Regions from separate parts of the Rhizobium sp. P1_C7 genome, predicted to be linked through region 2. Evidence: predicted binding sites of a transcription regulator. Region 2 holds the regulator's gene; the other holds the start of a gene.
The links. Region 2 encodes LexA, which represses DNA repair genes until DNA is damaged. Its sites were predicted from a motif close to TGTTCNNNNTGTGTTCNG; they were not measured.

Region 1 (4,421 bases), 260 kb from region 2:
GTGGTCGTAGAAAATCTCCGAACAGGGACCGCACGGACCGGTGTCGCCCATCGCCCAGAAATTGTCGCTGGTCGGGATGCGAATGATCTTGTCGTCCGACAGCCCGGCAATCTTCTTCCACAAGTTAAAAGCTTCGTCGTCGGTGTGATAGACGGTGACCAACAGGCGCTTGGGGTCAAGGCCGAATTCCTTGGTGATCAGGTTCCAGGCAAGTTCAATCGCCCGTTCCTTGAAATAGTCTCCGAAGGAGAAATTGCCCAGCATCTCGAAGAACGTATGGTGGCGCGCTGTATAACCCACATTGTCTAGATCGTTGTGCTTGCCGCCCGCGCGTACGCACTTCTGCGCAGTGGACGCCGTTTTGTAGGGACGCTGCTCGAGACCGGTAAAGACATTCTTGAACTGTACCATGCCCGCATTGGTGAACATCAATGTCGGGTCGTTGCGCGGCACCAACGGGCTCGACGGAACAATCTCGTGGCCGTTCTTCTTGAAATAGTCGAGGAAGGTCGACCGGATATCATTCACACCGCTCATGCTATGCCCTTCAATGCTGCCAGAGGCAGGTCAAAACGTAAAGTCAGTGGCTTTTATCGTCCGCGTTAACCACTGTCCAGCAGACAAACAAAACCGGCCGAATTCTGATGAAGGAATGCGGCCGGTTTCAAACTATCAGCAAACTGCAGAAGACTTAGCCTTCGCCGTCCCCTTCATTGGCATCGGGCCCACCATTCTGAAGCTGCTCGGCGATCAAGCCGGCATTCTGGCGGATCGACGTCTCGATCTCGCGCATCACCTCAGGATTGTCGCGCAGGAAGATCTTCGCGTTTTCGCGGCCCTGGCCGAGGCGCTGGCTGTTGTAGGAAAACCAAGCACCAGACTTTTCGACGATACCGGCCTTGACGCCGAGGTCGACCAGTTCGCCGGTCTTGGAGACGCCTTCGCCATACATGATGTCGAATTCAACCTGTTTGAAGGGAGGCGCCATCTTGTTCTTGACGACCTTGACGCGCGTCTGGTTGCCGATCACCTCTTCGCGCTCCTTGACCGCTCCGATACGGCGGATGTCGAGGCGGACGGAAGCGTAGAACTTCAGCGCGTTGCCGCCGGTCGTCGTTTCCGGCGAACCGAACATGACGCCGATCTTCATGCGAATCTGGTTGATGAAGATGACCATGGTCTTGGACTTCGAGATAGAAGCCGTCAGCTTGCGCAGCGCCTGGCTCATCAGTCGTGCCTGGAGACCCGGCAGGCTATCGCCCATCTCACCTTCGATTTCAGCACGCGGCGTCAGTGCGGCAACGGAATCGACTACAAGCACGTCGATGGCGCCGGAACGCACCAGTGTATCCGTGATTTCTAGGGCCTGCTCGCCGGTATCCGGCTGCGAGATCAGAAGATTGTGCAGATCGACGCCGAGCTTGCGGGCATAGACCGGATCGAGCGCGTGTTCAGCGTCTACGAAGGCGCAGATGCCACCCTTCTTCTGCGCTTCCGCAATGGTCTGCAGCGCCAACGTCGTCTTGCCCGAGCTTTCCGGTCCGTAAATCTCGATGATGCGCCCCTTGGGTAAGCCGCCGATTCCGAGCGCGATATCCAGCCCGAGAGAGCCCGTCGAAACAGTCTCAATCTCGACGACGCTCTCATTCGAGCCGAGCTTCATGATAGAGCCCTTGCCGAACGACCGCTCGATCTGTGAGAGTGCCGCTTCAAGTGCCTTGCTTTTGTCCACCGATTTGTCCTCTACAAGCCGCAATGTATTCTGTGACATTCGATCCACCTTTAGGTTATTGAAGCCGCTCAATCAATGTCGCCGCCGATATCGATTTTGTACCGCATTTGTTCTTGTGCCGCAAGTGCCGTTCAAGCGATTGAAAGGAAAAGGTAAAACGGCCTGTGTTCTACATTTGTTTTATCCATGGAAAGCAAGGCCTTACGCAAGCGTTTCAGGGCTCTTCGCCCTTCCATTCAACGGGACGATTCGGATCGTCTAGCGACACGAGACGGTGATATGCGGAAGAAGATTCTTGTTTTGGGCGGAGCCCACATCGACAGGCGTGGCCGCATCTCGGGAGAGACGTCGTTGGGTGCCAGCAACCCTGGTTCCTGGTTCGAGGAGCCGGGCGGCGGCGGTTTCAACGCAGCGCGCAATCTCGCCCGACTGGGCTTCGACGTCACGATGATCTCTCCGCGCGGCGGCGACCCGACAGGCGAAATGGTGAGCGAGGCTGCGGACTATGCCGGCATCGACGATCGGCCATTTGTCTTCCTCGATCGCAAGACGCCAAGCTACACCGCAATCATCGAACGCGACGGCAATCTGGTCATCGCGCTAGCGGATATGGATCTCTACCGCATGTTCGTGCCACGGCGCCTGTCCATTCGCGCGGTCCGCGACGCCTTTGCGGCCGCGGATTTCATCCTCTTCGATGCCAACCTGCCGGAAAACACGCTCGCTGCCATCGTTGCCCGTGCAAGCGCGCTCGGCAAACCGGTCGGCGCTATTGCGATCTCGCCGGCCAAGGTGGTGAAGCTGAAACCATGCATGCAAGGCATCGACTACCTCTTCCTCAATGAAGCGGAAGCCACAGCGCTTACCGGCGAACGTCCGAACGACCCGTCGCATTGGCCGTCACTGCTTGGTGACACGGGCCTCAGGGGCGGGGTGGTGACCCGCGGGCAGCGCGAACTGATCGCCTTTGCGAATGGTCGGGTTGTTGCGCTGCAGCCAGCTGATGTCGCCGACGTGGCAGACGTCACCGGCGCAGGAGATTCCCTCGCCGCCGGGGTCATTGACGCACTCATGCGTGGGCTGCCGCTCGCGGACGCCGTCCGGAATGGCGCGGCTGCGGCGGCTCTCACCGTTCAATCGCCGCACGCCGTGAACGAAAAACTCTCCGCTGATCTGCTGAAACAGACACTTGCTCTTGTCCCTGAGCCAAGAATTCTGCATTGAAGCGCTAATAGAATGAAATGGAAGATACAATGACGAAGCCTGTGTCCCCTCTCCTGCCGATCGCTTATTCGAGAGAAGTTGCCAGCGCCAAGCAGCGCGGTGCGCCGATCGTGGCCTTGGAATCCACGATCATCACCCATGGCATGCCCTATCCCGGCAACATCGAAATGGCGCGAAGCGTTGAATCGATCATTCGTGAACAGGGTGCGGTCCCCGCGACCATCGCAGTCATCCACGGCACGCTGCACATCGGCCTGGAAGCCGAGGAACTCGAGCAGCTTGCGCAGGCAAAAGACGTTCTGAAGGTCTCCCGCGCCGACCTCGCCTTCGCGATCGCCGAACGTCGCCACGGCGCGACAACGGTCGCCGCGACGATGATTGCGGCCGAACGCGCAGGTATCAAGGTCTTCGCAACCGGTGGCATCGGCGGTGTCCATCGCGGCGCTGAAGACAGCTTCGACGTATCAGCCGACCTCGAGGAGCTCGGCCGCACCGGCGTCATCGTTGTCTGCGCCGGCGCAAAGGCGATCCTCGACATCCCGAAGACCCTGGAAGTCCTCGAAACGGCGGGCGTCCCGGTCGTCACCTACGAAAGCGAAGAGTTCCCGGCCTTCTGGTCGCGGTCGTCTGGCCTGCGCAGTCCGCTGACGCTGAACAGCCCCGCGGCGATTGCCAACTTCCAGACTGTTCGCGAGCAGCTCGGCATCGACGGTGGCATGCTGATTGCCAATCCGGTGCCGGAAGCGGACGAAATCGCGCGCGAAGAGATGGAAATCTACATCGAGCGAGCGCTTGACAGCGCTGAGCGCGACGAGATCAGCGGCAAGGCGGTCACGCCCTATCTGCTCAGCACCATCTTCGACCTAACCGACGGCCAGAGCCTGAAGACCAACATCGCGCTTGTCGAAAACAACGCGCGCCTGGCAGCGGAAATCGCCGTCGCACTGACGGCCTAATCGATAACGGAGGCGTTCAGGCGCCTCCCTTAGCTGTCCAGCGTCTCCTTGACGACCACAGCGAGCTGCTTCAGGGAGAACGGCTTCGGCAGGAAGCCGAATTTCGATTCCGGCGGCAGGTTACGGGCAAACGCGTCCTCGGCGTATCCCGAGACAAAAATGAACTTCAGGTCCGGATATGTCTTGCGGAGCTCGCGCAAAAGCGTGGGCCCGTCCATTTCGGGCATCACCACGTCGGAGACGACGATATCGACCTTGCCGTCCAGCTCTTCCATGATTTCCAGCGCCTCAACGCCGGAACCGGCTTCGTGAACGGTATAGCCGCGAGTCTCGAGCATTCGCTTGCCGCCGCGGCGCACAGCCTCTTCGTCCTCAACCAGCAGAATTACCGCCGAACCGGTGAGATCTTCGGGCTGCTCGGGCGTCGCTGTCTGTTGGGTGGCCGCGCCGGTGGCGAGCGTTGCCGCTTCCGCCTCTGCGGCAATCGCCGGATCGACAATATGGCGCGG
Region 2 (4,421 bases):
CCTTGAGGACGCCGGCGATCATGAACGCGTGATCGCGGCTCTCCATCTGGCAGGGGCCGGCAATCAGCGACAGCTTGCCGCTATTTGAAAACACAACCGCGCCGGCACCCTCGCCGATTGCGACTTCGGAGTTTGTCTGGCTCATCGTTTCTCCTCGAAGGCAAAGAGCGCGCCCTGCCCGGACGCAGCCTTCACCAGAACTCGATTGTTCTTGCGGGTGTAGGTGATCCCGTTAGCAGCCAAATGCGCTTCTGTCACGGCAAGATCGCCGACCTTGAACACGATGGCGACGCCGCGCAGGCCACGATCGGTGCCGGGCGCGGCAAGATCAAAATAGGCATTCAGTCCATCCGGCGAAAGAATGCTGATCCGAACATTTGGCGTGGCAAGGCTGATACCGAACGCTTCGTCCCGGACCAACGGCGCCGCAGAGGAAAAGCGCAGGAACAGACCGAACGCCTTCGGGTCCGGCGCGGCGAGCACGATCTCGGTGATCCCGATCACCCCATTCGCATGCGTTTCCAGTGTCTTGCGGTCTGCGGGAAGCGCATTGATACGCTGGCAGGTGAAGATAAAAAAATCGGGTGCACGAAGGTCCGCAGCAAAGGCGAGCCTGAAAGCCGCGGTGGTCTCGTAACCATCGGGCATCTTCATCGGACGCTCAAACTGTAGCATGTCGCCGCCGCTTATCCTGTCGGCATGGAAACGCGCGTGGTCGCGATCGGCATCCGTCGTCGCCAGAACAACCGCCGAGAGGCCGTTCTCGCCGCAACGGAAACGAAAGGCGCGATCGCGCGCCGTGAATACGTTACCCCTCTTGATCGACGCCTCATAGGCCTCCGCGCTCGCAACGGCGAGCGGCTCGAGGTATGTTTTGTCGGCGAAGAAAATGCAGGCGTTTTCGGTTCCAAACGGGTGCCGCGCATCGGCCGCCACGGTGAAGCCGAGTTTGCCAAGGCGTTCCCTCGCCAAACCGACATTGGCGACAGGCAGGACAACATGGTCGAGCGGATGGACTTCACTCATGGCAAATCCTCTTCCGAAATTCGCAAATGTGTGCGCTGGCTCTCGTGACAATGCAAGAGGTGTGAGCGGCATAGGTCGAATGAAGTGCAAAACGCAACAAATACGGGCCAAGTTTCACGAAAATTTAGGCACTTGCGGAACACATATGGAACATATAGTGTCTGTTCTGGCTTTGTTTCACGACTCTGGGGTTGACTTCCATGCTCACACGCAAGCAACAGGAACTTCTTTTGTTCATTCACGAGCGAATGAAGGAGTCCGGCGTTCCCCCTTCCTTCGACGAAATGAAGGATGCGCTCGACCTGGCGTCGAAATCGGGCATCCACCGGCTGATCACGGCGCTCGAAGAGCGGGGGTTCATTCGCCGGTTGCCCAATCGAGCCCGCGCACTCGAAGTGATCAAGCTCCCGGAAGCGTACAATCCGAGCCTTCAACAGCGACGTGGCTTCTCGCCGAGCGTCATCGAAGGCAGCCTCGGAAAGCCGCAGATTGTTGCTCCCGCCGGACCGAAGCCGGCTCCAAATTCCGACAATGGCAATTCCGCTTCCGTCCCTGTCATGGGACGCATCGCAGCCGGCGTTCCGATTTCGGCAATCCAGAACAACACCCATGACATCGTGGTTCCAGCCGACATGCTTGGTTCCGGCGAACACTACGCGCTGGAGGTCAAGGGCGACTCCATGATCGATGCCGGTATCTTCGACGGCGACACTGTCATCATCCGCAACGGCAGCACCGCAAATCCAGGCGATATCGTCGTCGCGCTCGTCGATGACGAAGAGGCGACACTGAAGCGCTTTCGGCGGAAGGGTGCCTCGATCGCGCTCGAAGCTGCGAACCCCGCCTATGAGACCCGCATATTCGGGCCGGACCGCGTCAAGGTTCAGGGCAAGCTCGTCGGCCTTATCCGGCGTTATCATTGATCCGAATTGCTCTGTCGGCGAAGCGACCGCTGCGCCAAGTCTAGCCGGTCATATGCAGCGGTGACGATCGGCGTCCCTTGGTCGTCAATACGCGTATTTCAAAGGCTCCCGACCACGCAGGCTTTCGCCCGTCAGCAGCATCGATCCTGAGCGGAGACGAACCGGTGTGATTGTGATATCGGCTCCGTCGCAGGCGGGCCGAGGCAGGCGGCGTTTTCAAGCGTGGCGACCACATAGCCGCTGTCGTGGATCGCCACACGCCATGTTCAGGCTGACAAAACCATCCTCGGCTGCGTTGGCGACGCGACGCATCATGCTGCGGGCCTTCTGCTGTTGCTGCGGCTTCTCCATCGGTCTTCCTTTTCGGCACGCCGGCTAGTGGTTGCCGAGACCGCGAAATCGCGTCAGCAGGAAACCGCCATTCAGGGAGGCGCGCCATGTCCACCGTACCGCCCCATCCCAACACCATCTTGGCGATGGCAATGACCACGTCCAGACCGACCCCGGCTACCTTCCACGGCAGCGCACGTCGAGCCGGGACGGCGCCAGCAGCAAGGCGAGCATCCCCCATCGGTAACACAACGAACGAAATGAGTGCACGGCAATCAGGTTCGCCTTCAGCCCGTAGGCGCTCAGCAACTCGCATAAACCGCCACCAGAAAGCCTGCGAGAGCGGTCGCCTGAGGATCATGCGCCGGATCGTGCCGCCAGAATGACCAGCAGCAGAGCTGCGATGCACACCCCAAGCCGCGGCACAGCGGCCTCGAACGTGAACCACGAATGCGCCGGCTCCGAGAAGGACCTGCGAGATCAGGAAGTAACGTCCCTGGCCGAATTCCTCGACCCGCTCGAGGCGGCCGGCGGCAATATATCTGCGGCACGTTCGGTTCTTGTCGTCCAGCGAGATGCCGATTGGCGTCTGCCGCGGGACCGTACCCTTACGACACAGGCGCCTTCATGGGGAAGAGCGCGCATAAAGATCGCGTGCGCCGCCTGAGACGCTGTCGACCCGCTTCAATCGTTTGCAACACCGGCATACACCTGCACGCGGACGCCGCCCTCATCCGCAACCAGAATGCAAGCTTCGGACGCTTCACGCAACAATAATCGATTGAATTCCGAAGAGAAATCGGAACGCGGAAAAGACGAGGATAATCATTGGCTTCCGCTATGCGCGAAGGGCATCGCTGCGCTGCTTAAAAGTTAATACTGCAATGCACAAAATGGCATCAAGAGAACTTGGCATTAACCGCGCGATCATATAGCTATCGCTGACGACGCTTAACCCTATGGCGCCTTTATGGTGCCACCCGCCAGTTTGGAGGATCATAATGACGGATCGAAGCGCAACACTGAAACTTGGTGACAAGTCGGTCGACCTCGCCGTAAAAAGCGGCACGATTGGCCCTGACGTCATCGATATCGGCGCCCTCTACAAAAACACGGCTTCCTTCACGTATGATCCTGGTTTCACCTCGACCGCGTCTTGTGAATCGAAAATCACGTACATTGACGGCGACGAGGGCGTCCTGCTCCATCGCGGTTATCCGATCGAGCAACTGGCCGAGCACGGCGACTTTCTCGAGGTTTGCTACCTGCTGCTTTATGGCGAACTGCCGACCGCTGCACAGAAAAAGGATTTCGACTATCGCGTTACGCACCACACAATGGTGCACGAGCAGATGTCGCGTTTCTTCACCGGCTTCCGCCGCGATGCGCATCCGATGGCTGTCATGTGCGGCTGTGTCGGCGCCCTGTCGGCCTTCTATCATGACTCGACCGACATCACAGATCCGCATCAGCGCATGGTTGCCAGCCTGCGCATGATCGCCAAGATGCCGACGCTCGCTGCAATGGCCTTCAAGTACCATGTCGGCCAGCCCTTCGTTTATCCGAAAAACGATCTCGACTACGCATCGAACTTCCTGCGCATGTGTTTTGCCGTTCCATGCGAAGAGTATGTCGTCAATCCGGTGCTTGCCCGCGCCATGGACCGTATCTTCATCCTGCACGCCGACCACGAGCAGAACGCGTCGACCTCCACCGTACGCCTCGCCGGCTCTTCGGGCGCTAACCCATTCGCGTGCATCGCGGCCGGCATTGCCTGCCTCTGGGGTCCGGCTCACGGCGGCGCTAACGAAGCAGCACTCAACATGTTGACCGAAATCGGCTCGGTCGATCGTATTCCGGAATATATCGCCCGCGCCAAGGACAAGAATGATCCGTTCCGCCTGATGGGCTTCGGTCACCGCGTCTACAAAAACTACGATCCGCGCGCCAAGATCATGCAGAAAACGACACACGAAGTTCTCGGCGAACTCGGCATCAAGGACGATCCGCTGCTCGACGTGGCGATGGAACTGGAGCGCATTGCGCTTACGGATTCCTACTTCATCGAGAAGAAGCTCTATCCGAACATCGACTTCTACTCCGGCATCACCCTGAAGGCTCTAGGCTTCCCCACGACCATGT

Region 1: recA (recombinase RecA) is a predicted target of LexA. The motif match lies at 1,898-1,915, and genes of this name have one in related genera.

Annotation. Positions count from the first base shown of each region.
Region 1 is NZ_JBFUAL010000002.1:295,321-299,741, forward strand. It holds gene alaS (alanine--tRNA ligase) at 1-537, opposite strand, end outside; gene recA (recombinase RecA) at 692-1,771, opposite strand; gene AC1D2R_RS04565 (carbohydrate kinase family protein) at 2,012-2,956, shown strand; gene AC1D2R_RS04570 (pseudouridine-5'-phosphate glycosidase) at 2,986-3,912, shown strand; gene cckA (cell cycle histidine kinase CckA) at 3,942-4,421, opposite strand, start outside.
Region 2 is NZ_JBFUAL010000002.1:32,861-37,281, reverse strand. It holds gene kdsA (3-deoxy-8-phosphooctulonate synthase) at 1-145, opposite strand, end outside; gene AC1D2R_RS03250 (VOC family protein) at 142-1,026, opposite strand; gene lexA (transcriptional repressor LexA) at 1,227-1,949, shown strand; gene AC1D2R_RS03240 (hypothetical protein) at 2,166-2,300, opposite strand; gene AC1D2R_RS03235 (hypothetical protein) at 2,662-2,946, shown strand; gene gltA (citrate synthase) at 3,281-4,421, shown strand, end outside.